4 regions of the Halomonas sp. MES3-P3E genome follow, and region 4 is predicted to be linked to each of the others. Evidence: predicted binding sites of a transcription regulator. Region 4 holds the regulator's gene; each other region holds the start of a gene.
What was found. The regulator FliA, encoded in region 4, starts transcription of late flagellar genes. The targets are predictions, from matches to a motif close to CTAAAGTTNNNNNNNNNNCNGCCGATA.

Region 1 (8,001 bases), on a different contig from region 4:
TGGGCATGGAACAGAGCTATCAGTCGTTCCAAACCTTCTTCGATCAGTATGGTTTTGCCGCGATTTTAGCCATTGGCATTCTGCCCATTCCTTTTCAGGTCGCGATGATTACCGCAGGCCTTTCCGGCTACCCGGTTCTTCTCTTCGCGCTAGCGGCGTTAATTGCCCGCGGCCTGCGTTACTTCGGCCTCGCCTGGCTCGTCCACCGCTTTGGCAGCCGAGTACTGATGTTATGGAAACAACAAGCCCTAGTAACCAGCTTGGTGGCGGGTGTAGTGGTGCTGGTGGTGGCGCTGGGAATGCAGGCTTTGGCGGGGCTGATTGCTTAACCGGCGGTTGAAATATCCAGCCCCACCTTAGCAATGCGCGTTTGGCATTGGCTTACATATCATCCTGCGTCTTACCAGACGTTGCTGCCGTATGCTTGGCTTTCATATCTTTGAAGGCCTCCATGATGTCCATGGGTAGTGGAAACACAATCGTCGAGGCGTTTTTGTTGCTCATGTCACTCATGGTTTGCAGGTAGCGAAGCTGTAGCGCGGCGGAATTCTCCTGCATCACGTTGGCGGCTTCCACCAGCTTTTTGGACGCCTGAAGCTCCCCTTCGGCGTGTATCACCTTGGCGCGACGCTCGCGCTCCGCTTCGGCTTGGCGGGCAATGGCGCGGATCATGCTCTCATCCAGATCCACATGCTTGATTTCAACATTGGCCACTTTGATGCCCCAGGCTTCGGTTTGGGTATCAATGATTTCCTGGATATCGTCGTTGAGTTTATCCCGCTCGGAAAGCATCTCATCCAGGTCATGTTTACCCAGCACGGAACGCAGCGTGGTCTGCGCCAACTGGCTGGTCGCCTGGGTGAAATTCTCAACTTGAATGATCGCCTTTTCAGGGTCGACAACGCGGAAGTAAAGCACCGCGTTGACCTTAACGGTGACGTTATCCCGGGAAATGACATCCTGCTCAGGTACGTCCATGGTGATCACACGTAAATCCACCACCTCCATCTTCTGAATGGCAGGAATCACAATGACCAACCCTGGCCCCTTCACTTTCTGGTAACGGCCCAGAAAGAACACCACGCCGCGCTTGTATTCCGGCAATATACGAATGGAGGCAGCGATCAACATCACCACCAGCACCACAGGGACTAAATACGAAATAATCATTGGGCACCTCGTTTTGCAGATGGTTAGTTATGGGGGAAAGCACGTCACAATAGCGAGAATCACCGGGGCGTCACATGTACCGTCAAGCCCTCAAGGCGCACTACTTCAAGCTCATCACCCTGTTTAACGGACGCATCGCTCACCGCGTTCCAGCGTTCGCCATGCAGACGCACATGGCCGTTGGTTTCAAAATCCTCCAGCGCCACTGCCGTTGCACCAATCAGTTGCTCCGCACCGCTGTGCACCGGACGCCGCCGCAGCGTTGCAAAGCGCGTTAACGTCCATAGCATCAAGCCGCCAAAAATCAGGGCTACACCGCCAATCAGCGGTAACGAAATGGCCAAGTGTTCGGCATCCATCAGCATCACCGACCCCAACACAAAGGCGATAATGCCGCCCGCCCCCATCACCCCGAAACTAGGCATGAACGCCTCGCCTACCATCAGCGCCATTCCCACCACCATCAGTGCCAGGCCCGCATAGTTAATGGGCAGAACCTGAAAAGCGAACAGCGCCAGCAGCAGGGAGATAACCCCAATGGTGCCGGGAAAGAGGCTGCCGGGGCTAGAAAGCTCAAAAATCAGCCCGTAAAAGCCGATGATCATCAGGAAATAGGCAACGTTGGGATTGGTGATCAGCGAGAGCAGTTGAGTACGCCAGTCCGGGGAGTAACGTTCAATGGCAAGTTCCGCCGTCGCCAATGACTCCTCGCCGCGCTCCATCACCACTGTCCTACCGTCAAGCTGAGCGAGCAGGTCATTCATATCCCGCGCCACCACATCAATGACATTTTGCTCCAGGGCCTCACTCTCGGTGAGGTTTACTGCATCTCGCACTGCCTCTTCCGCCCAGTCGGCATTGCGGCCGTGGCGCTCCGCCAGGCTGCGGATAAAACTCACCGCGTCTTCAATCACCTTGCGCTCCATCGCGCTGCCATCTTGCTCGCCTTCAGACCCCTCGCCCGCCTCATCACCACCAGTCAGCCCGCCGCCGCCCATTTGCACCGGTGTCGCAGAGCCCAAATGGGTAGAAGGCGCCATGGCCGCTACGTGGCTGCCGTAAAGCAGATAGGTGCCTGCGCTGGCTGCGCGCGCACCACTGGGGGAGACGTACATCACTACCGGCAGGTCTGAATTGAGCATTTCCCGAATCATATCGCGGGTGGTATCAACTAACCCGCCAGGGGTATCCAGCTCAACAATCACCATTTCGCTGCCCTGCTCTCGGGCTTTACGAAGACCACGCTCAAAATAATCCTTGGTCGCAGGGCCGATAGCGCCTTCAATATTGAGGATTAAAGCGCTGGGCGAAGTTTGTGCCCTGGCCTGCCACGTGAGTGACAGCGCCGCCATCAGTAATCCCGCCACCAATAGCCACAGCCAGTGCGATTTGTGAGAAAGGGAGTGCATATCCGCTCCAGCAGCTACCAATACGCTCAAGGGTATCTACTCAACGTAGCACCCACGGTGAGCTTCGTCATGAACAACGTGATAGCGGGCGGTTAAGCGTAATAACGCCTAACCGCAGAAGGTTATGCTAAGCAACAGCGATGGCTGGAAGGACGTTCGAGGAGGTTGGCTGGGAGTTGGTTAGTTGACGTAATAGCCGCTTACCTTCCAATCGCCTCCTTCTAGGTGAGGCGTGATAGTTTCGGTAATCTGAGGCTTATTTTCAAAACGGGTTTGGAACGTAAACACCGCATAATCACCAACAGGCGCGCCGGGCATAGACGTTTCGCGGATAACACGTATTCGCCGCCTGGACTCAACTGCCCCAAAATCACGTCGGGCTGCATTGATGGTACGGGCCAGCATATTGGAAGAGAGCGGCACCTGCAGCAGCGTTGAGGATGCCTCCCACGCTTGTTCATACTCACCGCTGTCGATGGCTTCAAGCCACGCCAGTGCTGCCGCTTCAGCCGCATCGGTGTGCGAATGCGCGTTCGTGGTGAGCAAGAGAAGCAAGGTAGCAATGATAAAAGTCACTGTTTTGGACATAGCAAACTCTTGTGGCAGCCAGGGTTAATCGTGCGTCTTAAGTCATTATCGGAAGCTGGGGAAATTTCTTTAGCGTTAATCCCGCCTAGCGGAAACTAATGATAGAAAGGGATTCACCTGTCTTGGTCCGCGCTTCTCAAACCCCACCTGCTCGTTTACTATGCGCCACCCAACCTATCCAGCCCTCACCTTTAGGCGACCATGTCCGTCAACGCACTCTATACCGACCTTTCCGGCTACTACGATTTGATGTGCGTAGATATCGACTACCAAGCGCAAAGCAACGCCATTCGACGGCTGCATCAGCTTTTCGGTAACGACGGCACCGCCCATCTGGATTTAGCCTGCGGCACCGGCCCCCACGTGCGCCATTTTATTGATTTTGGTTACACCAGTGGCGGGCTGGATATCAATCAGCCGATGCTGGATATCGCCGCCTCACGCTGCCCAGAAGCCCACTTTTCGTTGCAGGATATGAGTAGCTTTGACGTCAGCGAGCCGCTGGATTTAATCACCTGTTTTTTATACTCGATTCATTACAGCGACGGGATCGAGAAGCTAGATGGATGTATTTCAAGCGCGCATCGCGCGCTCAAGTCTGGCGGAATTTTCTGTTTTAAGGCGGAATTTTCTGTTTTAACGCAGTCGATAAAGACAAAATCGATAACGGCTTATCGGTAAAACACAGCGCCAAACAAGCAGACGATTTATTCACGTTCCGCTCAGGCTGGCACTACAGTGGGCAGGGTGAAAAGCAGTCGCTTAGGCTAAGCATCGAGAAAACCAACGCAGAAGAGAAGCAGGTTTGGAATGACGAGCACCCTATGGTGGCAGTGAGTTTTAATGAGCTCATCGCCCTGCTGACGCCTTACTTCGAGGTGCACGTGTTTGAGCATAACTACGAGACGATTACCCCGTGGGATAACGTCTCGGGCAATGCGCTTTTTGTGTGCGTGAAGCGTTAAACGACTAACGGGATGGCGCCGCCAAGCTATGGCCCTTTTCGGTTTAGTCTTCTGAAGTGGAATCGCTTGCGCCCGGGCGAAGTTGGCGCTGAATGCCGAGTAAAAAGTTTCGCAGCACCTGATCTTTGCACTCGCGATAATTCTTATGGCTGGGCTTGCGGAAAAAAGCGCTTAATTCATGATTGCTTATACGGAAGCCTGCCAGCTCAAAAATAGCCAGAATATCGTCAGCCTTCAGATTTAGTGCAATGCGCAGTTTCTGAAACACCATGTTGTTGTTCAACTGCGTCTCTGGCGCGGGCTGCGGGCCTTCGCGCTTGCCACGCTTGAAGCTGATAAAGCCGTTCAGAAACGCCGCCAGCTCTCTATTTTTCATAGTCACAAAGGCGTCGTCTTCATCCTTTTTCAGCCAGGCAGTCACCTGCTCTTGAGCCACGCTGACCTCTGCCAAGGCGAAGATATCCACGATGGTGCTGTCTTTTAAATCAAAGGTGTAACGTATGCGGCGGAAAATATCGTTATTGGTCAAAATAGTGTCCCTAGTCTTAGGCAAACCCAGCACAATCAGGCGTTATGTGCATCTACGTCTATCATCAATACCACTAACATCAGCAGCTTAACAACTAACCTGATGTCAGCTTTCCAAGCAGCTCATCAATTTCGTCTTTAAGCTCGCCATCTTCAATCTTGTTGGCAGTGACTTGGGCCTTTTTAAGATTGTTGATCGCCGCATCAGTTTGACCAAGCTCAACCTGCAGCTTCGCCATGGAGAACGCGATGGATGACATGTGGTCTTTCGAGTTAACTGCAACGGCCTTTTCAAAGGCTTTTTCATAGACTGCAAGCGCCTCATCCAGTTCTTCCGTGAAATCAGCCAACGTTTCCCACTGCTCAGGGTGATCCTTATCGGTGTTTTCGTTCTCGGTGCAGATCGCTTCCAACTGCGCATAAAGCGCGTCAAACGCCTCTCTATCCTCTTTATCAGCAGCCTTCATGAGCTTTTCAGCGAGTTCGTAAACCGCTTTGTATATTTTGGTGTTAATCATGAACGACTACCTTTTCTCTATTAAAAACAGTAACAAGCTAAAAACCTGCTCAAAACAACGTTGTGGAACCGCCAACTCACCGTGGCCGGTGACATTATACCCTTTGAGGATAGCGCTACGGGCGCTCATTTTTTGGTTTTTGTAGCAAGTCCATACCGTTGACCGCTATTAACAGTAATGCTCCATGATGAACTCAGGTTGCCCCGTTTGCTCATCAATCTGCTCACCTAATGAAATAAAGCCATGTTGCTTATAAAAATTGATACTGGGCGCATTCTGACTGTAAACACTGAGCTGCAAACACGACCTTCTGCTCTTGGCATCATCAATTAATGCTGACCCTATCCCTTGGCCCTGAAGGCTGGGTGACACAAAAACCGCTGCCAACGTACTTCCATAGAGGCAGTAAAACCCTGCTATCTGATCATCCGCTTCATAGACAAAGGTCTCCGATGCAGGGATGTATACATCACGCATTTCGCTAACTTTGGACTGCCAATATTCTGACCCAGCAAAGGAGTGAGCTTTAATCGATGCTGAAAGCCAGATATCCAAAATGTACTCAATATCCGCCTTCCGGTATTCACGAATCATCTAGACGTTCCTAATGAGGGTCATCGGCGCCAAAAGCGTTACTGAAAAGCTGCCGAGCCCTGGAATAGGTTTGCACCGGTACCAGATCTAGGCAGCTTCATAAAATAAGGCGGAAATGCTTTGCCTTCCTTAAGGTAAATCTGATTCTTCCAGAAGATGAAGTATCTTCCTTCAATTTCTACCGAAAGCAAAAAGAGATTTTACCAGATTATTCAAAAATATTTTTAGGCGCGGAAAATCTCAATTGTTCACAAGCCAGCACCCTGGAGAGCGCTGACCTGCTTATTACTGGGCATCTTGGTTTAAATTTCGTTCAGCTGGGAGGTCGCTTAGATACTCGACAAACTCCACTTCAAAACCGGCGGGGTCGACAAAATAGACATTTTTGCGAAACGGCTCAGTCGCGCCGGGTTTGGCAATGGGATAACCCGCGTTATTCAACCTAGCCACAACGGCATCCAGGTTATCGGTCACATAGGCAAAATGGGCCAGCCCTACGCTGTGGCCTTTCAGATCGCGGTTCTCCCCTTCACCGTGATCGCTTAACGCCAGGTAATGTTCGTCGTCACCAAAGTGCACCCATTTACGTGGTTTGCCATACCACTCGCCATGGCCTTGATCGCGCACCCGCCAATGTGGGAATACGGCGCGGTAAAAATCCAGCATGGCATCCATATCATCAACGACCAGATTCACGTGTTCTAAGTACATAAGAGTCTCCTTGCGTTAAGTGAAATGGCAGGATAAAACCTCAACTTCACTTGAGGTAAAGCAGTTTTTGCGAAAAAATAGCAAAAAAGATTAAGGCATGGGATAGGTGATGGCAGAAACAATCTGGAGTGTCGGTAAGGTCGCTAAGCGTTGCGGTATTAAGGTCAGTACCCTGCACTTTTACGAGCAACAAGGTTTGATCCAAAGCTGGCGCAATGCGGGCAACCAGCGCCGCTATAAACCGGAAGTACTAAGGCGGATTTCGGTGATCAAAGCCGCACAGAAAGTTGGTGTTAGCCTGGAAGAGATCAAGCGGGCCTTTGAATCACTGCCCAATAACCGCACACCGACGGTGGAAGACTGGCAGCATCTTTCAAAAAACTGGCAGCAAATGCTTGATGGCCGTATAGCTTACCTGCAAAAGCTGCGTGATAACCTGGCAGGCTGTATCGGCTGTGGTTGCCTAAGCATGACCAATTGCCCGCTCTATAACCCGGATGACAAACTGGCTGAGCTCGGTAGCGGGCCAGTGCTTTTAGATCAGGCTGAGCAGCGGGCTGGGTTGGATTGTTAGACCAGTTAACGTACACAAACCGCCTGATGATGGTTGATGTTAGAATTGTGACGCCAAGTATTGGCTTCTAGCGCCTCAATCAGCCTCCGCTTCAGAGGTTTTACCTTATACTGCCTCATCTTTTATTTTCGACACACCTTACGACAATCTGTCAGGGCGCCTTATGCCATTTGCAAAACTAGGATTATCCCCTCCTCTTGTTCAAGCGATTTCCGAACTAGGTTACCAAACGCCAACGCCCATCCAGGAACAAGCGATTCCTGCCATTCTTTCGGGTAAGGACTTAATCGCCACCGCACAAACGGGCACAGGTAAAACCGCTGCCTTTGTTCTTCCTCTGCTAGAGCGATTCAGTAACGCGGGCACGTTACGTGGCAAGCGGATACGTGCGCTGATTCTCGTGCCGACCCGTGAGTTAGCGGTTCAGGTCGAAGCCAATGTGGCTCAATACGCTAAACACACACACTTAACCTCTATGGCGATGTATGGCGGTGTGGATACGGAAGCTCAAAAAGCGCGCCTAATCGAAGGCGTCGATATTCTGGTCGCCACGCCCGGCAGATTGCTTGATTTGGCGCATCAGCGTGCGCTGCATTTTGACGAACTTAAAGTCTTGGTGCTGGACGAAGCGGACCGAATGGTCGACATGGGGTTTGCCGACGATATCCATAAGATCATAGAGCGCCTACCTGCAAACCGTCAGAACCTACTGTTTTCGGCCACCATCACAGACGACGTTCGGGCGCTGGCCTACGATTTTTCAGATCGCCAGATGACCGATCTAGCGGCTGAAATATCCATTTCTCCCAACGTCCGCGCCGCCGCTAATGTCAAACAGTGGCTAATCACCGTCGACAAAGACACTAAGTCCGCCTTGTTGAGCTACTTGATCAACGAGCAACAGTGGGATCAGGCGCTCATTTTTACCGAGAAAAAACACAATG
Region 2 (8,001 bases), on a different contig from region 4:
TACGGCGGCTCCTGCTTCCCCAAAGATGTTCAGGCGTTAGAGCGTGCCGCGCGCCAGTTAGGCTATACGCCGGAACTGCTTAGCGCCGTCGAAGCGGTTAATTTGCGCCAAAAGCAGACCCTATTCACAAAACTGCAAGATAACTTAGGCAATCTAAGTGGCAAGACCATCGCGGTGTGGGGGTTGGCGTTTAAACCCAACACCGATGATATGCGCGAAGCCCCAAGCCGCACCTTGATGGAAGCACTCTGGCAAGCGGGCGCGAAGGTGCAAGCGTTTGACCCAGAAGCAATGGCGGAATGCCGCCGCATTTATGGCGAGCGGGATGACCTGATGCTGGCGGGCGACCGGATTCAAGCCGTGAAAGGCGCCGATGCCCTGGTGATTTGCACCGAATGGAAAGAGTTTCGCAGTGTCGACTTCACCTGGCTAGCTGAGCAGCTAGCCGACAACGTCGTTATCGATGGGCGAAATTTGTACACGCCCGAAGCCGTGGAAGAGGCAGGGCTGCGTTACATTGGGGTAGGGCGCAGAAGCCGTGGCTAGGCGGATAAATTTAAATTAAGAAGATGTGCTTTACCTTCGGTTACTTTTTGACACGCAGTAAAGGCGACAAATCCTTAAGTTAGTTGTTAAATAGCCGAAGGTTTAATTAGTAAATTGATAGATTTTCAGACACGACAGGCGTTGCGCGATAAGTTTTGCACGAGAGATTCTGCACGATAAGTTTTGCAAGACAGGTTTCTGCAGTGGCAGCGCAAGCATAAACGTCACGACGTTATAAAAAAGGACGGTACAGCATGGCTTCCATTTCATCACTCGGTATTGGCTCAGGCCTCGACCTCAACGGTTTATTAGATCAATTGAAAGAGGCCGAGGAAGAGAAGCTGGTGCCGATTATTGAGCAGCAGGAAACTCAGAAGGCTAAAATTTCCGCCTACGGCCAGCTGCAAAGCGCGCTTTCAGCGTTTCAAGATTCCGCTGATGCGCTCAATGACAGCGCACTTTACGAGAGCCTTTCGACCAACGTGGGTGGAGAAGCGATCACCGCTACCGCCGATGCAGAAGCGCAGCCGGGCAGCTACAACGTAAGCGTTGATAAATTAGCGACCGCTGGAACACTGGCCACGGGCCGTGTTGATGCACCGGATGTTCAGCTTGTCGATACTGATACGACTTTAACATTAAATTTCACAGGCCAAGATCAAGGCAGCGTTGATATCAGCGTTACGCAGGGCGATAGCCTGGAAGACATCCGTGATGCCATTAACGCTAGGGAAGATAGCGGTGTTTCTGCGTCAGTGATCAACGATGGCGAAGGTTACCGTTTGGCTCTGAGTTCGTCAGAAACCGGTACTGAAGCGTCGATTGCAAGCAGCAATTTCAATGATGTTATCAATGTTACCCCCACGGATGTTGAAATCACCCAGGGCGGGCAAGATGCCGCGCTAAACGTTAATGGCATCGCGATCACCAGCCCTACTAACCAGGTTGAAGGCGCTATTCAGGGCGTAACGCTGAACCTTCAAGAAGAAGGCGAGAGCACGGTTAAAATAGAGCAGGACACACTCGCCGTACGCGAAGCCGTGACTAGCTTTGTGGATGCCTATAATGACCTAAAAGGCACCATGGGTGAGTTAACCAGTTTTGACGCTGAAACCGGTGCGGCAGGCGAATTGCTAGGCGATAGCGCCGTACGTACCGTTGAATCACGCATGCGCAGTGTGCTCAGTGGTGCTGTGGAAGGTGAGTTTTCAATGCTCAGTGATATCGGCATTTCACTGCAGACAGATGGCACGTTAGAAATCGATTCTGACGAACTTGATAACGCTATTTCCAGTAACCAAGATGCGCTATCAGCCTTTTTTGTAGGTAGTTCAGATGAAACCGGTATGGCGGGGCAGGTTAATACGATGGTTGAGCAATTGCTCAGCACCAATGGGACTGTTACTGGGGCGATAACGGGGGCGGAAAATCGCTCAGAATCGCTCGTTGAACGTTACACCCGCACGGAGCAATCCATTGATCAAACCATCTCGCGTTATCGCTCGCAATTTGGCCAATTAGATGGAATTATTGCGCAAATGAACCAAACGAGCAGCTACCTCACTCAGCAGTTCGATGCCTTAGACGCCCAGCTAGGTCGTGATTGATATTGACCGCTAGAAATTGACGTTTCCGACGCCTGCGTAAGCAGGCGTTTTTGTTGATAAAAACAAAATAGCCCAGCTAGCGGAAGAAAAAGCGCTAAAGTTGCCCTCTGTTCAGTCGATAAGCTAATTATCAAACTTTCTAGCGCAAACGATGCGCGTAATGTATTTGGTTTAGCCTTTTCACTGAGGAACATCCAGTATGGCGACAATAACCTCCCTTGGCGTTGGTTCGGGTCTTGACCTGACCGGCCTGTTGGATCAACTACAGGATGCGGAGCGTGGCAAGCTCGCCCCCATCACGCTGCAAAAAGAGCAACAGCAAGCCAAAATTTCAGCCTACGGCCAACTGCAAACTTCGCTCGATGCGTTTCAAGATGCAGTAGCCAAAATCAATGACCCAAAGCTCTATCAAAGCCTTTCCGCTAATGTTCGTGGTGATAGTATTACCGCCACGACCACAGCGAGTGCGCTACCGGGTAGTTACCGGGTAGAGGTTAGTCAGTTAGCGACCTCGGGCACGCTCGCCTCCGCGCGTGTCGATACAAAGGATCAACCGCTCGACCTGCAAGGTGCCACCGCGCTCAAACTCACGTTTGGCAATGGCGATTCGGTAGATATTGCTGTCGCAGCAGACAGTACGCTAAGTGAGATTCGTGATTCGATTAACGCCAACAAAGAATCAGGCGTTAACGCGACTATTATCAACGATGGCGAAGGCTACCGGCTGGCGCTAAGTTCCAAAGCTACCGGTGTCGACGCCTCTATTGACAGTTTTAGCTTTGTAGATGCTGCAGTAACCGGCCCATTCGGTGAAGCGACAGAAGCTGGGGCCAAGCAACAAGGGCAGGATGCGGCGTTAACCGTTAATGGCATTACGATTAGCAGCGCCAAGAACCAGATTGAAGGCGCTATTCAAGGCGTGACGCTCAACCTTGCTGAACTCAGTATTGCAGAAGGCGAAACTGCTTCTAGCACGGTTAATATTGAGCGTGACACGCTAAAACAACGCGAAGCGATTAACGGTTTTGTAAAAGCGTTTAACGAGTTAAAAGGCACCATTGGCACGCTGACAGCGTTTGACAGCGAGAGTGGCAGTGCAGCGGAGCTATTAGGCGACAGCACAGTGCGTACCATTGAGTCCCGCCTACGTAGCGTATTAACAGGGGGTGTGGAAGGAGGCGAGTTATCCACTTTGAGCCAATTAGGGATTACGCTGCAGCGCGACGGCACGTTAGAAGCAGATGACGACAAGCTAAGCGATTTGGTAGCCAATAATCCACAGGCGCTCAGTGACTTTTTTGCCGGTGACGAAGATGCGGGCGGCCTAGCGGGCAAGCTCGAAGCATCCATTGGGCAAATGCTGGGTGATAGCGGTGTGCTGAAGGGCGCGATCACAGGTGCGGAAAATCAAGTAAAAAGCCTGGATACTCGCTATGAGCGCATGGAAAAAAGTATCGAAAGTACGATCTCTCGTTACCGTAGCCAGTTCAGCCAGCTCGATGTAATGATCGCGCAAATGAACAGTACAAGCTCGTACCTCACACAGCAGTTCGATGCGCTGGATGCACAGCTGGGGCGCGATTAATAGCAGTCATTAGAGCGGCCTAACGGCCGTTTCTAACACAGCAAAGTAGTTTTATCATTGCGTGCGCCTTGCTACACACCTTGCAAAGATGCCCAGTAAAATACTGTCATGCTAAGATAAGTGAGACCCGAAAGGAGGGCGCATGGCGAATCACTACGATACTGGCTATAAAGAGCTCTTCAGCTACCCCGAGTTTGTCCAGCAACTGATAGAAGGTTTTGCACCGCTAGAAATCGCCGAATTAATGGATTTCAGTACATTGCAGCTACACAGCGGGAATTACATTACCCCGCTGTTTGAAGAAAAATTTGAAGACCTGGTATGGTCCGTGCAGGTAAATTGGCAAGGGGTTACCCAAGAAGTCTACCTTTACCTACTGCTAGAGTTTCAATCCACCGTAGACCGCACTATGCCCATTCGGCTTATGCACTATGTGGCCTGCTTTTATGATCATCTGTTAAAAACGAAAGCCACCACACCAAGTAAAGGCTTGCCGCCTATTTTTCCTATTGTGTTGTATAACGGTACTGAGCGCTGGACGGCTAAGCACGATGTATATGAGATGGTGCAGCCGGAACCGCCCGCTTTCTTGCAACCCTACCAACCGCATCTACGCTATTATTTAATTGATGAAGGCGCTTATAGTGGTGAGGAACTGGCGCAGCGTCATAGTGCTCTAAGTGGTGTGTTTGAAATAGAAAAGGCCTCGGTAGACCACACTTCGCTACAGCAAGCCGTGGATAGGATCGTCGGCATCATCCAAAATGATGCTAATAAAGAGCGGATCGATAAGATTCTAACCCGCTGGCTAAAGCGCCACCTGCAACAGCTGAATGCCGGTATCAACCTGGATCAGTTACATAGCTTAGTGGAGGACAAAGACATGCTGGCAGAAAATTTAGAAAACTGGCGTCAAAAAGAGCGGCAGGAAGGTCGGCAGGAAGGCCGCAATGAAGGCCGTCAAGAGGGTCGCCAAGAAGCTGAACTGCGTGCGCTAGAAAGCAAACGTCATGCGGTGCGTAAACTTATCGCCTTGACCGAAATGAATGACCAGCTGATCGCAGAAATTGAAGAACTACCCGTTGAGGAAGTAGAAAAGCTACGTGCTGAAACCCAACACTGAGTGGGAACAGCGCTGTCTATGTTATCGCGAACGCAGCGATCTCAGCCTTACCCAGCCGCCGCTTGAGATTGCCGTGTCGCTGCGTTTTTTGCACAGGCATTCAGCGCAGTAGGGATTCGGGGGAGTTTAGTACTTCTTGTGTCATGGTCAGAAAGGCAGTAGCAAAGCAAGCTGCGTTAATACTGCCGGTAAGGTAGTTCGCCCGACTATAGTTTACTTACCCTCTTGTTACATGGCTGCCAGCGCATCTTCCGTAATGGGGTTGCGTTTAGCATCAAGGATTTGGCCACCCAACGCCGCAACTTCACGAGTAAAGGTGATTAAGTCATCTGGGTTACGTGAAACTTTGCGTGCATTCAAAAAGCGGATCAAGATCGAAACTCCCTGCACCGGCGTGTGTTCGCCTTCTTGATGCAGCGGCGGTAGTTTACCCGGCGAGGTGGCGCTGGCCACCATCAATGGGTAACCCTGAGGCCCTGGCGGAAGGTGGAAGGCACCCAGCTCTATCTCGTAAAATGCGTTTTTCGCGTTTAACATCTCTCCCAACGCTTGATTAATCGCTTGGCTAGGGGCATCAAACACCACGAACAAGCACTGCTGAGTAGGTTTTTTGTTCTGTTGATGGGATTTTTTGCGCAGGCTTTGATGCGAGGGAGCGTCTGCTTGTACCACCGGCGAGGCTGTCGCCTTGGAAGGCGAAGTCGAGCCGTTACGTGGGGCGATCACTACCTTATAAAACAGCACAACGCTCACTAGCCCTAACACAATAGCGACGCCAGCCAGTAGTAGCGGGAGGAGTAAAGAAGTCATGGGTTGTCCTTTCGTGCTTTTGGATGATATTACGATACGCTCCTACGCATAAGAAAGCAGTGGCTTGACTAAATTACTCAGCCCAGCCTTTCGTACGATCACCAAAAATTACATAAATTTTTACTACTTTCCCTAAAGATTCTCCTCGCGGTGCCGTTAATTAATATAACGGCACACACAGTGGCCGAAAGCAGGCCTCAGGGCCAGTGTCCAAAGCAAGGAGTATCACACCATGTCAGTGATCAATACCAACATCACATCGATGATCGGCCAGCAAAACCTGAGCAAGTCTCAGAATGATCTGCAGACTTCTATGGAACGCTTGAGCTCTGGCCTGCGCATTAACAGCCAGATCACCGGTCTAGCTACTGCCCAGACAACGGAAGGTGGCTTAAACCAGGTTAACGAAAACTTACAACGGCACAAATAGCGAAGACGATTTACAGTCTATCCAAGATGAAGTTAACCGTATTTCAGAAGAAACTGACTTTAACGGTACGCGCGTATTATCTGAAAGTTCAGAACCGCTTCAAATCCAAGTGGGTGCGGAAGATGGCCAAACCATCTCAGTGAACCTAGAGACCACTAACAGCAGTACGCTAGGTGTAGCTTCCTTTGATGTCCGCAATATGCTGTCAAGCACTAGTTTCTCTGCGGTTAGCGAAATTGAGCTAGACGGGGCTGTTGTCGATAATCGTACTTTATCCGCTGTTAATACGTTTACTCCAGGTACAGGTGCGGTTGGATCTAACATTACGGCTGATGGTGTCTTCCAGGTCGATGCAAGTGCAACCACTGCAGTGGGCTCAGATTTCGCTGTGCGTTGCAGCAAAATGACACCTCTGGTGAAGGCGCTGATGGTGCACCTGTAACATCCATTACTGAGTCAATTGGTGTAACGAATGCAAGCACAGATATTACTGGATTAACGGGTGTTGATGTTACTCCTGCAGGGACTAGCGTAGCTACTACTGGCTTTTTCGGAGCAACTGCAGGCGACGTTGAACTATTTGCTCGTGAAGATGTGGCGAATGGATATGCTGTTGATGTAACTGTAGCTCCGCGGCTGACCTGCAAGCTACCCAGGTTGCTTTATCCAACATTGAAAATCCGGGTGCTGGCAACGGTGTTACGGATATAAATTATTCTGTTGCAGCACCAGCAGCCGGCGATAATCTCTACAACATCGAAGCTGATGGTGGAAATGGCGCCAACGCCGAAGGAATATACAGGAGCTGCCGATTTTGCTGTAAAGGCAGATGATGGTCAGTACTACGCTGGTACGCTAGATGAAGAAACCGGTGAAGTATCTTGGGATTCTAGTTCTACAGCGCTGGCATCTACTGATGTGAATGTAGCGGGTGGCGCGCAAACGCAAGCAGTAATTTCTTCAGTTGAAACCGTAGCAGATGTGCCAGAAGGTAGCTATGTCCTTCAAGGCCAGGATGAGTTTGGTAACGATGCAACCTATGAAGCTGATGTCCAAGTCAATCAGACGTCAGGCACTATTACTAGCATTTCTATTGCCCAAGACGCCGATGGTAAAGATGTTCAGCTTACCGTTGATGCCCTGAGCACCCTGGACAACGCACTTAGCCAGATCGACTCTTTCCGTTCAGACCTGGGTGCCGTACAGAATCGCTTTGAGGATGCTATCACCAACCTAAGTACTAACGAGACTAACCTTTCCGCTGCGCGCTCACGCATCGAAGATGCTGACTATGCAATGGAAGTAGCCGATATGACGCGTGCTCAGATCCTGCAGCAGGCTAACCAGCTGCCGCAGAACGTCCTGTCTTTGTTGGGTTAATCTAAGGCGGTATCTCCTATCACCGCTTAACGAACCGGCCCTGTTGTGGGGTCGGTTTTTTATTTAAGCCGTTAGAATTTAGGACGTATCAAAACTGCCTGCTACTCAGGTAGTCTATAAATGAAGACAACCTAAACGATAATTATCCGTAGAGTTAACAATGGCTAAACCTTCTCGATCCAAAGCGCGCTATCCTCAACCGGGCATTAAACTTGCTAATAATGCTGTGCGGGAGCTCACAGTTGCGCAGGCAAAGCGGTTAACGAATAAAACACCCAGCGATGCAAATGCCTGGGTGCAGCTAGGAGTAGCCTATATTCGCGTAAATCAACACGCAGAAGCCATTGAGCCGTTCCAGCGAGCGGTAAACTTAAAAGAGGGAGCCGCGGATATTCACGCTTGGCTAGCAGCCGCCTACCAAGGATCAGGTGAGTTCTTATTGGCCAAGGAAAGCGCTCAGCACACGCTCACGTTAGATGAGTGTAATGTTCGGGCATTGATGATTCTTGCGATGATTGAT
Region 3 (8,001 bases), on a different contig from region 4:
ATCGATAGAGAACATTCCCCCGGTGAGATAGCATTCCAAGGTGCCGGGGCTGTATCGTCAGCGCCTGATCAATATGGTCAAGAGCTTGTTCGTTCTCTGCGCGGCCAAACCGTATCTTGGATAAAGATAAATGGGCCTGAGCGAAGCCAAAATCGAGTTCAATTGCCTGAGCAAGCAGGGCAATCGCTTGGATATCATCACCTTGGTTATGCACTACTCGAGCCAACATTTCCAATGCTTCAGGATCCTGCGGCGCCAATTTCAAGGCATGCTCGATCGGCTCGCGAGCTTCATCCCAACGTTTCTGGTTTAACCAATGCACCCCTAATGCTTTCCAGCCAGCAGGGTCATTAGGCGCTCTTTCAACACGCTTGCTGGCTTGCTTGAGGCTCAGCTCGCCATGCGCGGGAGAAGCGGCTGCATTAAATGACTTGCGGGGCGGGTTGCGGCGTGCCTTACTCATAGTGTGTCGCTCAAATATTGACGAATAGACATTAGGTTAACGGAATGCTGGCCAAGTAAAGCATGCAAAAGGTAGCCTTTATAAGGTGTTTTGAGAGGCTAAGTACGGCGATATCCGCAGGTTAATTAGGTAATGACCGGTTGGTGTTAAACGGTTTTAATTAGCTTTGATAATCACCGCCCATAAAAAAACAGGGCTTTCGCCCTGCTTGTGAAGCATCTTGCTATTAAATAATTAACCCAGCAGAGAAAGAACGTTTTGCGGGATCTGGTTGGCCTGAGCCAGCACGGAAGTACCGGCTTGCTGCAGGATCTGCGAGCGAGTCATATTGGCCACTTCTGTTGCGTAGTCGGCATCTTCGATGCGCGAACGGGCAGCGGAGAGGTTAGTTTCGTTGGTTTGCAGGTTCGTAATGGCAGACTCGAAACGGTTCTGCACAGCACCCAGTTCAGAGCGCAAACTGTCGACCTGACTCAGAGCACTATCCAAGGCTGCAAGTGGCTCTTCAGTCTCTACTTTCGTAGCATCTTCCGTCAAGTGGGATGCTTCTTTACCAACAGTATAGCTAAGCTCAGGAGCAGCTGCACCGGTACCAGGTTCTACTTGCAGCTCAGCCTCGTAGTAGCTTGTATTGCCGTCAGCGTCAGTGCCCTTGATAAATACGTTGCCATCTTTGTCAGTGAAAAGTCCGCTAGTTGAGCCACCCTCCAGAGCTGTTCCCGTCAAATCAGCGTCAATAGCAATAGCGCCAGTATCAACAGTTGTGCTACCAACGCCCGTCGCACCACCAGCGGCTGCAGTGTATGTAGTTCCATCTACTTCAAAGGTCTCATCCACAGCAGCGGTCACTGCTGCGCCGGTTCCTGCAGCGGTAGCGAGCTTAGCATTGACATTAAAATCAGCCAGATTCAGCTCTGCAATATTAGTTGCTTTGAAGTTAATATCGATAGTTTGACCATCTTTGGCGCCAACCTGAATGGTCATTTTATCGACACCATCAGCCAGTACTGCGGTACCGTTGAAATCGGTTTCGCGCGAAATACGGTTGATTTCCTCCATGCGCTGACCGATTTCGTCCTGAATTGAGTTCAAGTCGTCCTGGCTGTTGGTACCGTTCTGAGCCTGTACCGTTAATTCACGAACACGCTGCAGGTTGTCGTTAATCTGGTTAAGACCGCCTTCAGCGGTTTGCGCCGCAGAAATACCATCGTTGGCATTACGCTGCGCCGTAGAAAGACCCGTAATAGAGGCAGACATACGGTTAGCGATGGCCTGACCGGCCGCATCATCCTTGGCACTGTTAATGCGCAGGCCAGAGGACAGCCTTTCCATGCTTGTGGTTAAGTCGTTTTGGGACTTGCTTAGGTTTTGCTGGCCGATCATCGATGTGATGTTGGTATTGATCACTGACATGGTGTGATTCTCCTTGCTTGGACACTGGCCGTTAGGCCCGGTATTCGGCCACTGTGTGTGCCGTTATATTGATTAACGGCTCAGCGAGGAGAATCTTTAGGCTTATCATCAAAAATAATGTAAAAAATAGTAAAGATAACGTGGTTGCTGATTATTTTGGGCATACCCGCGTGAGTTGCAGACAGTACATTGTGACGAGTGCGCTCCGAAATGAGCCGTTTACAGAAGCTTATAAAAGTGCGGCGAGATCCTGCGCGATGGATGGAGCAGCATCTTTCTCCCCACCGGGCTCCTCCGCCTGTTGGTAGTCTGAGTAAAAACGCGCGGGAATGGCCCCTAGAAGTACCTGTTGTGTGTACACCCCATGGCAGGCAGGCGACCCCGAAGGCCGGGGTATACGCGGCTCCAACAGGGTTATCAAAACATCATCATCTGGATGACGAATCGCCCGCCCCAGCCCTTGGCGCAGCTTATGCAGTGTACGCACAGTGCTTTTACGCATTAGCGTTCCCTTGGCGATATGGGCGGCTTCTGAAGGGCTGACATCGCGATGAATCAGCATCTGTTCAACGAGGTGCTGTTCCACCTGGCTGACCATGGGACGGGGGTTACGCAATACCACCACATGCTGCCAGTACGCTTGGTTCCCTTCACGGTTGGGCGATAGCCCCTCCCACCCGGCGGGGGTGAGTAAAATCGAATCATTTTCTAGGCGGGCAACCAGCTCGTTTAACCCTGCACCTGCATAGTGGGCAACCAGCCTGTGTGAATGAGCAGCTGGCCACTCGGCCTCTAGCGCGGTGACATCCGCATAACTAGCACATAGCACCAAGGTGCGCCCTGGCTGGTCAGTTATATAAGGAAGTACCTGCTGGCAATACTGTGGGGCAAGCTGGTAACGGCCATCCGCTTGTTGCAATAGCGGATGTGGCAACCCACGCGGTAAACGAAAACGTAAGGTGCCAAACTGCTGGGCCTGAAAGCTACGCTGTAGCCCGCTGCGTGGATGAGTGACTGGTAGCTGTAAGCGGCTACGCATATAGCGAAAATGCGGTGTTTCACCTGGCGCATGGTCAAGGTCTGACAGTGTCGCGGAGGTCATCAACGTGACCCGCTTTTTAGCACCGGCTTTTAAACTAGAGGCGGCGCTAGGGGCGTGGGCAACTACCCCTGGCAACCCGCGCACCGGGGAATAATCCAACACTAAGTAGCGGCTAGCTTCACGTAAGCGAAGGGCGATGCTCTCTACGCCCTGGCGTAAATGCTGCCACTCCTGCCATAGTGCTGGCGTATGGCTTGGCTCGCGCAAGCGCAGTTTTAATAACGCTTTCACAGCGCTTTGCAGGGCCTCGCCTTGGTAAGGCGTTAAACTGTGGGCACGGCCCGCCCGCTCACGGTCGGTCATGTTATCCAGCAAGGTTTGCCACTGCTTAGCAACGCGATGCTGCTTTAGCTGATTAAGTAAATAAGTGGTGGATTGCAACGATACGCGGTTACTTAGTAGTTCTTCAGCAATTTCCGGGTAGTGCTCGGCTTCATCCAGTAGTAAGGCATAGGGCGCTTCTGCATGAGTGATTTTCCCTTGGGTAACCAGGTCTACCGCTAACAGTGCGTGGTTAATAATGAGCACATCGCTTTGTTGTGCGGCCTGCTGCTGTGTCTCTAGGGTTTCCGGTAAGGGGTCGTTGGGCCGCAGGGCAATATCGGCTAACTGCCAGCCATCAGGTAACAGCGCAGCATCCAGATCAAGCAGGCAACCATCGCTTTTCAGCCCCCAACGCGCTAAACGGCGGTACGTGTCGGGTAATCGAGTGCTTTCCGCTGCGGCGTCTAAACTCGGCACACCCAAAAGAAGCGCTAATCGTTCAGGATTCAGGTAATTATCCCGGCCCATGCGCAGTGCAAAACTAAGTTGCGGCAACTGGGCATGAGTTAAGTAGTCACGCACGATAGCGAGGTTATCTGGCTGGAGCAGCTGCCGCTGCAATGCCCTGGAGTGGGTAGAGATCAATGCTCGGCGCGCTGCCTGCTTACCGCCCATTAGCTTGCCTTTGGCAACCCAATCGGCTAGGGCTAACTGGTAAGCGAGTGACTTCCCGATCCCGGTATCACCCTCTACAAAGTGCAGCTTTCCTTTCTGAGCTAGGCCATCCAAAAGTGCTTCGGCATACGCTATTTGCACCGGGTTACGCTGAAAGCCTGGGCGTTTAGGCAGTATGTCGCTGAGGTAGTGGAGTACCGGATGCATAGAGGCGTTATCTGGGTAGGAGAGCGAATGCCCCAGCAAAACTGGGGCACTGTTTCCGCAAAGGGAATTCCCGCAAAGGCGAGAGTTTCAAACGTTCCATCGAAGTCTGCAATTCATTGCAAACACTTCCGCTGAGGCGGAACGGCGTAATGATAGCAATAATTGTGAGCTACACCCTAACAGGGGCAAAGCATACCCATGCCGTAAGTACGTAGGCGAGACACCCCTTGAAACCATGCAGTGGCCGCCAGTGACGTATCAATTACGGTTGCTTCAGCGCAAACCCTGACTACTGGGTGTTGCACTGATGATTTATGCTGCTGAGGCCAACGCCCCAATGGATAAAAGCTAACGCTACCAACATTTATTGCCCACCCTTGGCGCTGCATGCGCTCAATAATGAGGCTGGCCCACCGTTCACGCGGTGCCGGTATATGCTGGCTACGGGGCAGCCTTTCGCCGCTGGACGATAACCGCGTGGCGACGGTAGGCACCCAGTGCCACTCCAGCTGCAGCGTGGTTCCTTCATTAAGTGTCAGTACACGCTTTTCTGCATGGGGAAAATCACGCGCTGAGCGCACGCTAAACAGGTGTTGCTCTTGGGTTAACCACTGGGCACGAAAAATAAACGGTCGCTCGCGCTGGGGGTAGTGGGTATCACCTGAAAAGAGGTGCCACGCAGTGCGGTGGTAATCATTGAGTGTGACTGGGCGCTCTGACGTGTTTCCAGGGTGGCATAGCGCGCTGGCTTCGTAGTAATGCACCTGCATAGCGTGGGATTTATCCCCTCTCGTCTGTCGGGTTAAAACAGCTTGCCCTGTTCAGGCTCAGCGTGCGCGCCTTCAGTCGATGGCTTGGATGACACCGGCGGCTGTATTGATGACTGAGCTGATAAAAACGTAGCTGATGAAGATTGGGTCTTCGTGTGGCAGTAAGGCAACAGCTTGTCCAAATGTGGCATTACCCATCCCAATACGGCAGGTAGTTTCAAGCGGTCGTAGGGATCTGTTGGAATCGCCTGCAAAAGCGCGGCGGGGTCTGGCACGTTAACCAACCACTGGGCAAACGCTTTGTCATCACGCTGACCTTTGGCTGCATCAAGAATCGGTTTCCAGAAGGCAAAGCGGCCTGCTTGGCTGGCCAACCCCTGATCACTCATCACTTGGGCTGTGGTGATTATCGCGTGTAAGTCCAATACGCTGGCACCGTTCTCACTGTTACACCAGAGTTCATGCAGCGATGTGGTGGGCATCAGTTGGCGCATTAGGCCATCCACTTTACGCCCCCAGTTTTCGATGTAAATAAAGCCGTCTTCAATCGGGTCAAGCACCCCCTGTATTAATAGGCTGATCAAACGCTCAAATGGCTTTTCAATGCTTAAGCGTCCTTGCTGGCCCCACTCGCCGTCTCGGTATTTTTCAAACAATTTGGGTGGCAGGGTCAGGTATAGCTCTGCTTCTGGCGTAATAATGCCGCCCGACCCCACCAGCATGCCCAACTTGCCGTAAATAGGGGTTAGGGTCTTCCCTGTAACGTTCATGCGTTCTAAGCCGAGTATGTCCTGGCTAGGTATGCGCGGGGTGTAGCAGGTTAAACAGACGTATTCTGCCTCACCACATTTACCATAGTGGTATTCAACAGCTTTAAAAGGTGCTTCGACCTCTGCCCACCTTCGATCACAACACGCGCAGTTGAGAGTGGTAGGCGTCAGCGTTGCTGCAAAGCTCCCACGCCTTAACGCGCTCGTTGCTTGGTAAAGAAGTTGGTAGCCCCTGTGCTGAGGCCGCACTGGGGCAGGTGCAGCGCCGTATACCGTCATTGCATTACCTCACGCAGAATGCGCGGTGGCCGATAAACCGGCTCATCGCTGCCCGCTGGCGTCAGGCGTAGGCAGTCTGCCTGGGGTGTATAAGGCATACCGGTATGCATTTCGGGTGCACGCCAGCTACGTTGCCGCCACCGCTCTTCATGATCTGGAAAGGTGCTCATAATACTGACCGCCCCCTGCCCACGTGTATAAGCAATGCCGATATGTGGTATCTCACTCAACAGGTCAGTACAGGCGCTTGGATCACCCTCTGCATAAAATATTAAGTACGGGCATAGCCGCCCTTTGTGGAGGGTGAGTTTCGGTGCCCAATCACCACCATCAAAGCGCAGCGGTGCACGAACGTTGCGCGCCGCTAATAAAGGCAGCTTATATAGGTGGGCCACCATGCCTACCTCATGCGCCTCCAGACCAAACTGCGGGGTTACCCCAAAAATCAGCTGCGAAGCGCGAAAAGCCCCCTGCTCATGGTCATAAGTAAGCGGCAGCGAAGGGGGGTGTTCCCAGTCTAAGGCGCGGCGGCAAGCCGCTTCGTGTAATAAGGTGTCTAAACGCGGCACTACTCGAGGCAGTATCAGCGGCGTATGTAATTGCAGGATGAGCTTAAAGGGCTGCATTAAAGCTGGGTCGCCCCCTTGCGATGGCACTGCCATGGCTAGCGCTGTTTCCAACGTTGGCGAGCTTCTTGGCGGCTGAATAGAGTGAAATCGTAGCTAGGCAGCGTCACTTTAAAGGCCTGCCACGCCTGTTCCAATGGCTCCCCTTCTAATGTCATTCCCATGTCGTCTAGCCTCACCATGCCTATCGCCTCTGCTTGACGCTCACCCGGCGAACGCTGCATCACTTGCCACTCAGCGCTAATGGCTCCGAAACCATTGGCTAAGTGGCCCCCTAGGCGGGGGTGGTGAGAAAATTCAGCAAGGCAATGCAGCAAGAGACCCAGTATTTCCGGCGACCCTTCTATGAGTTTTAAGCGGCTTTGCAGCTGGCTACCCGGCGCAATAGCTTCATAACCTGGCAACGGGTGCTTAATCGATTCTTCAGAACCTTCACGCTGTTTGCGGATCGCTTTCTCTTGGGCTTCCAGTTCTCGGGTCTGCTTTGCAAAGGCTTGCCTAGCCGCCACATCATCAGTTTTACGCGCGTCGACTTTGATGAGGCGAATTTGTTCTCGCACCTCTTCAATTTCCGCCATGCTTTCTTGGGTACTTCGCATTTGGCCCATCAACGCCGCTTGCTCGTCAGCGCTCAAGTAGGTCACCAAGCGTGGATCATGCTCAAATTGATCATGACGCACCCCTTGCCCTGCCGTTATAAGATTGCTCGTACTGGTGAGCAGTGGCCCTACTTCTAAATAGCCTGCCAGCTTCCAACGGCCAAATAGGCTCATGAAAGGGTTCGTTTGACGCAAAAACGCTTCCGCACGTGGGTCGTAATTGCGCCCCATCGCTTCGTTATTAACATCTCGCGAGACATCAATGCCTTCGCCCAGCATATACATCTGCGCTCGGTTGAAAACGAGGTCTAACGGCTGGTCTTTAAGGCTGGCAAGTTCGCGTATTAGCATATTCAGGCCTGCTTTACGCAGCGGCCCTCTTAACGTGCCGCCGTTAAGAAACACTTGGCCGTGGGGAGTGCGGGGCAGCCTTTCGTCCATCCCAAAGTAGCTGACGTTGAGCGGAGCTTCAGCCGTAATATGGCCGGAAAGCTGATAGGCCAGCGGGGTCGTGTTCATAATGGCGGAGCATTCCTGTTATCAGCAAATCAAAAAGCCGCATGATGACATAAACAACCATGCAGATTGAAATTGTCTGGTTTGAGAGGTAAGTAGCCGTTTACAAGTAGGCTAAGAAATCAATGATAACTCCCTTCTTTTTGAAGTGTTGGTAGCTCTTTTCGGCGTCATTTTGGCGCATTAAACGAAGATCATTCTCGGTGTAGCGGGGTTGCAAGGCTTTTACCTTGGCTTTGTCGCTTGCAGGCGCTTTTTTCTCTGCGTTCCCTTTTTGAGGATCTTCAAGACGCTTCACATGCTCAACCAATGTCCAG
Region 4 (8,001 bases):
TTGAACCACCTGCTGCACCGCCACTCACCTGAAATGTTAGGCCGCCAAGAAGTGCAGAAGCTGCTGGATAAAATGGGCGATGATCAAAAAGCCCTGGTCGAAGAAGTCATTCCAAAAGCGATTTCGTTGACGGTATTGCAGCGTATTTTACAAAACCTGCTCGATGAAGACGTGTCCATCCGTGATATGCGCACCATTTTGGATACCCTGGCGGAGTACGCCACCCAGCAAAAAGACCCCAACGAGCTGACCGCGCTAGTCCGTGTGTCCTTGGGGCGTGCCATTGTTCAGCAGTGGTTTGCCGGCCAAGAGACGCTCAATGTGATGGGGCTGGATGCTCAGTTGGAACAAGTGCTGGTACAGGCGATGAATGGCAACGGTGCCATGGAACCTGGCCTGGCCGAGACACTGATGACCCAGGCGCAGCAGGCGCTAGAGCGTCACGAAAGCTCAGGCGAGCCGCCGGTGCTGGTCGTGCAGCATTCGTTGCGGGCAGTGCTTTCGCGCTTTTTACGCCGTCGCCTACGGCATATGTCGGTGTTGTCGCAAGCCGAGATTCCCGATGACCGTACATTAAGGGTCACCACCCTAGTCGGCGGGCGTTCGTAGCCACCTGCCGTGATAGGCTAGCGTTGACCATTTTCAGCATAGGCAAAGGGTAAGTCATGAGCGTTAGACGTTTCGTGGGAGCCAACAGTCGTGATGTGATGCGCCAAGTGCGCGAAGCGCTCGGTGAAGATGCCCTGATTGTGGCTAATCGGCGCACCGAAGGGGGCGTTGAGATTCTGGCCATGGCGGATGAAGCTATTGACCATTTTGAGCCTTCGCCAGAGTCACTTCCTCCAGAGCCGTCGTCTTCAGGGGCATCGTCCCCAGGGCTATCGTCTCCAGAACCATCGCCAGCGCCGCCAATGCAAGACTCCATGCAGGCAATGAGCGAGCGGTTATTGCGTGAGATGCAGGATATGCGTGAGCTGCTGGCAAGCAGCGCACCCGCAAAAGCGGCTGCCTACCAGCCGCCGCTAGCAACGGGAACGGCCGCCCGCCTGCGCCAACTGCTATGGAACGTTGGTTTTAGCAGCGAGCTTGCCGATGAGCTACTGACAGGGCTTCCCGAACCGCTTGCCGCGTTAAATGCCGACAGCGAAGCGCCCCTGCAGTGGCTGCGACAGCAGCTGATCGAACGCCTTTGTGTGTTGAGCGATGAAGCCAGCTTTTTCGACCAAACCGGTATCGTTGCGTTGGTGGGCCCCACGGGGGTAGGCAAAACCACCACCACGGCTAAATTGGCCGCGCGTTTTGTGATGCGCCACGGTACCCGCCCCGTTGCCTTGGTGACTACCGATAGCTTTCGTATTGGTGCCCACGAGCAGCTACGCATCTATGCGCGTTTGCTGGACACGCCCATGTACGCGCTGGATGCCGAGCAACCCATCGACGATTTACTGGGCCGCTTGCAGGGCAAGCAGTGGGTGATTATCGACACCGTAGGCATGAGCCAGCGTGACCAGCGGGTGATTGAGCAGATTGCCCACCTGCAAGGGGGACGCTCGCGAGTGCGCCTGGTGCTACTGCTCAATGCCGCCAGCCAGCCGGAAACCCTCGAAGAGGTCGTGCTGCGTTATCGTCAGGCTGCCCGTGCGGCGGGGGCAGAGTTAGACGATTGTATTATTACTAAACAGGATGAAGCGGGGCGCCTCGCGCCGGTGCTCGACATTGTGATGCGCCACGGGATGCGTGTGCTGTTTGGTTCAAATGGTCAGCAGGTGCCTGAAGATATGGCCATTGCTTCCCCTGAAGCACTCGTGGATCAAGCGCTAAGTACGGCAACGCCGCAGCGCGAACAGGTACAAAGCGCTGACGCCCCCATGGGGATGCCGCGCTGGTCGCGGGATGTACTCGGGCAAGGGCGCCGCTTGTCGTCGCTACTGGCGCGGCTGCGCCAACGCGTGACGGGATTTACGGAATTAGAAGCGATCTGGGATTTAGCGTCACTCCCAAGCCGACTGCAGGAAGAGCGTTTGGACGCATTGCTCGCCCACTATCCCGCCGTGAATACGACGTTGGGTATGGCGTGGTCAGCTCGGCGGAATGAGCGCGGCTGCGACTGGGCAATGCCCGATATTGGCCTGGACACAGAGGGCGCTTGGCTGGCGCTACCCTGGTTACAGCATCGCCATGCTGCTGGGTGGCAGCCGCGCTTAGCCGCGCTGACGGAATCAAGCGGCGTCGCGGTGCATTTATTGCCGCGCTTACCCGAGCCTGATGCGTTGGCGTGGTTGGAAGCCGAGCATTTGACCTGGGTCAGCCAAGTATCCCCTAGTCATCGGGTACGCTTTCACCACGAGCGCCAGTCCATTCGTCAGCTGTTTAATGACAGCGTGCTGACGCACCAAGTGGGCGTTCGTTTTCGTGGTCAATCCGTGCAGCTGTGGACCGCCTACGCCGAAGTAGAGGATGCGACGGGTTATGCCCTGCTTGCTTGGTACGGTGAAGTGCGTGATCCGGAAAGCGCCAAAGTGGTAGCGCGCCGCTACTGGCTTACCCCTGCTCGGCTGGGAGCCGAGGTGCTCTCGCTACTGTTAACACAACTTCAAAGCGATGGCTTAGCGGCATTAACACGCCGCGCTTGGCAGCAGTTAAAAGAGGCCGACAGCGGCGATGTTAATGCCGAAGTGCGCCTACTCATGGCCAGCGGCTTGGCATCCGTTGCCGGGCATCTTGATGTTGCCGATGATGAAGAGGCGCAAACGCTGCGCGGCGACCTGCTCAATTTATTAGGCACGAGCCGTCGGCGTCGCGATACTGGCATGCTTGATGCGCTGGTTTACGCGTTTATGGCCCGCGATGCGATTCGCCAAATGGGCAGTGTCAGCCGAGAGGGTGTGACGTGAGCGATCAAGATCAAGCTTCAGGGCTGCGTAAGTGGGCGAATCTGCAGCGCCAGCAGCAGGCGGAAGGGGCGGTTGATGTCGCGGCGGCCGAGCATGTGCCAGAACCAGAACAGAGCCCATCGTTATTAACGCCTACGGCTGCAGCAGTAGAAGCAGAAGCGCCTGAGGCGATAGCGCCACCCAGACCCAAAATTCCGCTTATAGTGGTTGGGCTGCCCGGTAGCGGTGCCTCTCAGGTAAACAAAGTCAAAGCACGTCTGGGGCAGTGGTCCACGTTAGGTCGAAGCTGGGCCGGTGACCCTGAAGACTGGGATGTGCATATCGTGGCGGCAGATACTGCTGACCTTGCTCAGTTACGCGCTCAGTACAGCCGTTGGGCACTATGGATCAATAGCGATGCCGATGCCTTTGCTGCCATGTACAGCACCTTGCGCCAGCTACAGGAACACGGTGGGCCGCGTCGTTTGCTAGCGCTTCATGAACCGCATTTGCCGCGCCAGGGATTGCTCGACAACTTGCGTGGTGCCGCCGAATACTACTTAAATATGGAACTACTGGTACTTGCACGATGAGCATACTCCGCCAAGGTGACTAAGCATGCTAAGCTTGCAATTAAGAAGGGCGCTGCCGCTGGTGGCGCTACTGCTAACAGGGTGGTTACTGGCAGGATTAACGGCGAGTGCCCAGGCCGCTACCGGCAGTTGGAGCACCCAGGTTCCTGGGCTGATGGTGGCGATGAGTGATCGGGCAAGCGCTAGCCAAAACGTTTCTCCGCCCGCTGCGGCGAATCTTCGGACAAAGCAGCTTGAGCGTATTCAGTGGCAGTTCAGCCATCCTCCCGGTGCGCTGTTAAACGCTTGGTTGTGCCATCCTGAGCAGTGCGTTGCGTTAACCGGCATGCGCGGGTCCACTACCGCATTGGCAGGACGGACGGCAGGTGTGCCATTGCATTTTCGTTTCGCCTTACGCCCAGGCCAACGGCCGGTTCGAGTGCAGGGGCTGCAAATGATTGTGAACTATCAGTGAAGGCTGTATAGCCGCGAGGCGAAAGGATGTACACAGCACAAGGTAGGATCAAACAGAGTGAGCTGTTGACGCAATATATGCCACTGGTACGACGTCAGGCCTTGACGCTTCAGGTCCGCTTACCAGCCAGCATTGAGCTCGATGACCTTATTCAAGCAGGGATGGTAGGGCTGCTGGAAGCGCTCGGTCGCTTTGATGCTACCCAAGGTGCGACCTTTGCGACCTTTGCCAGCCAACGAATTCGCGGTGCGATGATGGATGAATTGCGCACCCGCGATTGGCTGCCCCGCAGTGTGCGTCGTTCAGCGCGCGCAGTAGACAATGCCGTTCGCCAGTTAGAACAACAGCTGGGGCGAGCACCGGAAGAGAACGAAATCGCCCACCATCTTGAAATGCCGTTGAGTGAATACCAGCAGCTCCTCAATGACACCAACAGTGGCCAATTGCTGCCGTTTGAAGAGCTGGTGGCCGATGGCGGCGAGCCGGTCAGTAATGAACTGAGCAACTCACCGTTCGAGCAGTTGCTTGATGGCCAGCAGCGGCAAACGCTGATTGATGCGATTGACGCACTGCCAGAGCGTGAAAAACTGCTCATGGCACTGTATTACCAGGAAGAACTCAACCTCAAGGAAGTAGGGGCTGTGTTGGGCGTAACGGAATCACGCGTTTCTCAACTACACAGTCAGGCCGTCAGCCGTTTACGTGCGCGTTTACACGACTCGGCATAACACCTCTTTTTTACTCACTTGTGACCGGCAAGGAGCCGTGGATGAATCCTTCGACGCTGATAGGTATATTTGCCAGCATATTGCTGCTGGTCAGTGTACTGTTTTTGACCGCAGAGTCCCCTTCAAGCTTTATCAATTTGCCGGGCCTGGCCATTGTGGTGACTGGTACGTTGGCGGCTACCTTTATCAGCTATCCGCTGAGAGAAGTGCTCCGTGTGGTGCGGTTGGTGGGCCTAGTATTCCGGCGCGAAAACACCTATATGCGTGACGATATCCGGGAACTGGTCGATATGTCACGACTGTGGTTTAAAGGCGATGTGCGGGCGGTTGAGCGCGAGCTAGAGCATACCCGCAATCCGTTTTTACGCACCGGCATTCAACTGGTGATCGCCAACACCAAAGAGGACGAAATTTTTGACATGCTGCGCTGGCGCATTGCCCGCCTGAAAGCGCGTGAACAGGCTGAAGCACAAATATTTCGCACCATGGCTACCTATGCGCCTGCATTTGGCATGATCGGCACCCTGGTGGGGCTGGTGAACATGCTGGAAGTCATGGATGCTGGCGACCTGCAGGTCATTGGCCCACGCATGGCGGTGGCACTGCTGACCACCTTCTACGGCATTTTACTCGCCAATTTGGTGTTTAAGCCGATTGCAGTGAAGCTAGAGCGCCGGACCGAAGAGCGCTTGATTACCATGAACATGGTTTTGGAAGGCATCTCACTGATCACTAAGCGCCGTCTGCCCTCGTTCATTGAAGAGACCCTTAACTCGTTTGTGGCCAATTACCACGATGAAATTCGTGATAACAGCGTCAAACCAAGACCAGACTCCTCGGTTAGTTCGGCGGCGAAGGGATAGTTATCATGTTAGACCGTGATACCCGTCACGCCCTGGAAATACCGGTCTCGCCTGGGGAGGGCGAAGAGGGATGGCTAACCAGCTATCTTGATGTGCTGACGCTGCTCATCACGCTATTTGTCCTCTTGCTTTCACTGACGCCACCGGGGGGTGGTGAAGCGGCGGATACGGCTTTTATGCGCTCGGCTAGCGCTGTATCATCGCTGCCGCTAGCGTCACTTGCCACAGGTATACAGCCCCGCCACCAAGGGCTGCAGCCGCAGTTTTCCGGGCTCAATATTCCTGGAGTGAGCGTGTCGCAAGGGCGTGAAGGGGTCACACTGCGTATTGATAACAGCCTATTATTTTCCAGTGGCCAAGCAGTGTTGACGCCTCAAGGGCGCGGCGTGGTTGAAAGCCTTATCGATGTATTAGCCAGTTTTGACGGGCAGATTTCGGTGGAAGGTCATACCGATAGCGTACCCATTTCGACAGCGCGCTTTCCCTCTAATTGGGAGCTTTCATCCGCGCGGGCTATTGCCGTCGTGCGTCATTTAGAGCGCCAAGGGTTCAATATTTCTCATATGCGGGCCGTCGGCTATGCTGACACCCAACCCATGGAAACGAACGCAACCGCGGATGGCCGAGCGGCCAACCGGCGCGTAGAGCTGTTGTTGAGGCAGCAGGTCGAAGGGTGAATAGATTCTTGAGGCCACGCCTGTGTCCATGTACCGCCCGCTATTACAGTCGTTTGGTGCCCTGCTGGTTTTAGATGCCGATTGTCGGCGTATCCAAGCTACCAGCACAAATTTAACCCGCTTAACCGGCATTGAGTGCCCTGAAAACGGGGAGTTAAGTCTTGCCTGCGTGTTGGGCAAACGCCTTAGCCAGCGGGTACGCCGTGAGCTTCAGGGGCAGCAACGCTTGCCTGGGCCATTGGCGTTTATTCGCCCTAAGCACAGTAGCGTACGTTTTCAACTGCATGCTTACCGAGAGGATGAGCAAGTTATTGTTGAAATTGAGCCTCTCAATCCCCTCGGCAAGCGGCGTCTACTGGGGACGGTGAACGAACGGTTGATGCACTTGGCTGAAGCGACTCATCAAGAGGAGCTACTCGACTCCTTGGTACATGCTATACAACAGCTCACCGGCTATGATCGTGTCAGCGTGTGCCATTTCGATAGTGATTGGCATGGCTTAATGGTTGCCGAAGCGCAGGGAGAGCATTTGCCTCCGCTACTGGGCCAGCGCTTTCCCGCTAGTGACTTTCCTAGCACGTTGCGACTGAGCTATGAAAATCACCCTGTGCGGTTGATTGAAGACGTTAATGCTCCGCCTGAAACGCTGATGCCCGCTTGTTCCGCCACACGCTTAAGCGGCAGTTTTTTACGTGCCCCGGCTCCAGAAAGGCAGCGCTACCTAAAGCGCATGGGGGTGCGTGGTTCGCTGAGTTTAGCCATGCAAGGAGATACTGGCCTGTGGGGCTTGGTGTTTTGCCACTCGGCAAGCCCGCATTCAGTTGAGCCATCGGTACGCGATGCCGTACGCACCTTAGTGCAAATGGCCACGCAGCGCATGCTGTTACTGCGGGCGCGTCAAGAAGCGCGCTACTTACAGCGCGTACAGGATAGCTTGATATTGAGTGCACGAGCGCCCAGTGAGCCGCAGAGCCCCCAGCAGCTACTCCATGAGCAGGCGGCTACCTGGATGAAGCTGTTTCGCGCCCATGGCATCGTGCTTTGGGTGAATGGGGGCGCTTATCAAGCGGGCGTGACGCCTGCCCCGGAAGCTATAAGTCAGTTTGTGTTACGCCTCGAAAGAGCCCACGTACATAGCGGACCTTGGTGCACACGTGAGCTGGCCAAAGAGCCGTTAACCTGCTCGTTAGCCATGCCCGACCAGTGCGGCGCCTTGGCCGTCCCGCTACCGATGAACTCTACCCAGCGCGCATGGTTAATTTTCTTTCGCCCTGAGCAGGTAGAAACATTGTATTGGGCGATGCAGCCTTCGACTAGCCCTCAGCCAGCGTCGATAGTGACCCCGTCGGTTGCTTGGCATGAAGAGGTGGTGGGCAAAAGCGAAGCATGGCAGCGGGTAGAGCGCCTAGCGGCGGTCGATTTAGGTGAAGACCTGACGTTGGCGATTTCAGCCTATGAAATTAGCTCACTGAACATGCATTTGGAGCGAGAGCGGGAAGCCCTTGCCGAGGCAAATCAGCGGCTTGAGCAGCTAGCGCATTTCGATCCCTTAACCAAGGTGTGGAACCGTTACCGCATCGAGGAAGCGATCAATGCAGAGCTAGTGGCGGCCAAGCGCTACGCGGCTGCCTTTGCCCTGCTGCTATTTGATGTCGATAACTTCAAACAGATCAACGATGCCCACGGCCATAACGTTGGTGATGATGTGCTGGTGGCCTTGGCGCGCCTGGTGGAGAGTTCGTTGCGGGGCTGTGACCACTTAGGCCGCTGGGGGGGCGAGGAGTTTATTGTGCTGGCCACTCATTCAGACGTT

Region 1: the regulator FliA is predicted to act here: its motif matches at 3,214-3,240, upstream of CXF87_RS00165 (DUF4019 domain-containing protein).
Region 2: the regulator FliA is predicted to act here: its motif matches at 5,804-5,830, upstream of CXF87_RS21935 (flagellin N-terminal helical domain-containing protein).
Region 3: the regulator FliA is predicted to act here: its motif matches at 1,950-1,976, upstream of CXF87_RS00995 (FliC/FljB family flagellin).

What each region holds. Positions count from the first base shown of each region.
Region 1 is NZ_PJBT01000001.1:33,352-41,352, forward strand. It holds gene CXF87_RS00150 (YqaA family protein) at 1-329, shown strand, start outside; gene CXF87_RS00155 (slipin family protein) at 382-1,170, opposite strand; gene CXF87_RS00160 (NfeD family protein) at 1,230-2,579, opposite strand; gene CXF87_RS00165 (DUF4019 domain-containing protein) at 2,760-3,167, opposite strand; gene CXF87_RS22350 (class I SAM-dependent DNA methyltransferase) at 3,369-3,848, shown strand; gene CXF87_RS22355 (hypothetical protein) at 3,992-4,132, shown strand; gene CXF87_RS00175 (DUF1456 family protein) at 4,176-4,661, opposite strand; gene CXF87_RS00180 (Replicative DNA helicase) at 4,756-5,178, opposite strand; gene CXF87_RS00185 (N-acetyltransferase) at 5,347-5,772, opposite strand; gene CXF87_RS00190 (VOC family protein) at 6,058-6,483, opposite strand; gene soxR (redox-sensitive transcriptional activator SoxR) at 6,593-7,057, shown strand; gene CXF87_RS00200 (DEAD/DEAH box helicase) at 7,221-8,001, shown strand, end outside.
Region 2 is NZ_PJBT01000028.1:1,537-9,537, reverse strand. It holds gene CXF87_RS09160 (UDP-glucose dehydrogenase family protein) at 1-546, shown strand, start outside; gene fliD (flagellar filament capping protein FliD) at 801-2,153, shown strand; gene fliD (flagellar filament capping protein FliD) at 2,353-3,738, shown strand; gene CXF87_RS09145 (Rpn family recombination-promoting nuclease/putative transposase) at 3,881-4,861, shown strand; gene CXF87_RS09140 (cell division protein ZipA C-terminal FtsZ-binding domain-containing protein) at 5,090-5,671, opposite strand; gene CXF87_RS21935 (flagellin N-terminal helical domain-containing protein) at 5,904-6,101, shown strand; gene CXF87_RS21745 (hypothetical protein) at 6,495-6,812, shown strand; gene CXF87_RS22325 (flagellin) at 6,822-7,481, shown strand; partial or broken gene CXF87_RS09125 (O-linked N-acetylglucosamine transferase, SPINDLY family protein) at 7,642-8,001, shown strand, end outside.
Region 3 is NZ_PJBT01000002.1:92,420-100,420, reverse strand. It holds gene CXF87_RS01000 (O-linked N-acetylglucosamine transferase family protein) at 1-463, opposite strand, end outside; gene CXF87_RS00995 (FliC/FljB family flagellin) at 698-1,876, opposite strand; gene CXF87_RS00990 (helicase C-terminal domain-containing protein) at 2,106-4,163, opposite strand; gene CXF87_RS00985 (hypothetical protein) at 4,301-4,894, opposite strand; gene CXF87_RS00980 (hypothetical protein) at 4,927-5,664, opposite strand; gene CXF87_RS00975 (hypothetical protein) at 5,940-6,605, opposite strand; gene CXF87_RS00970 (hypothetical protein) at 6,608-7,687, opposite strand; gene CXF87_RS00965 (ATP-binding protein) at 7,788-8,001, opposite strand, start outside.
Region 4 is NZ_PJBT01000019.1:4,147-12,147, reverse strand. It holds gene flhA (flagellar biosynthesis protein FlhA) at 1-609, shown strand, start outside; gene flhF (flagellar biosynthesis protein FlhF) at 666-2,894, shown strand; gene CXF87_RS05600 (hypothetical protein) at 2,891-3,466, shown strand; gene CXF87_RS05595 (flagellar protein FlhE) at 3,492-3,920, shown strand; gene CXF87_RS05590 (RNA polymerase sigma factor FliA) at 3,947-4,648, shown strand; gene CXF87_RS05585 (motility protein A) at 4,690-5,511, shown strand; gene CXF87_RS05580 (OmpA/MotB family protein) at 5,517-6,188, shown strand; gene CXF87_RS05575 (sensor domain-containing diguanylate cyclase) at 6,217-8,001, shown strand, end outside.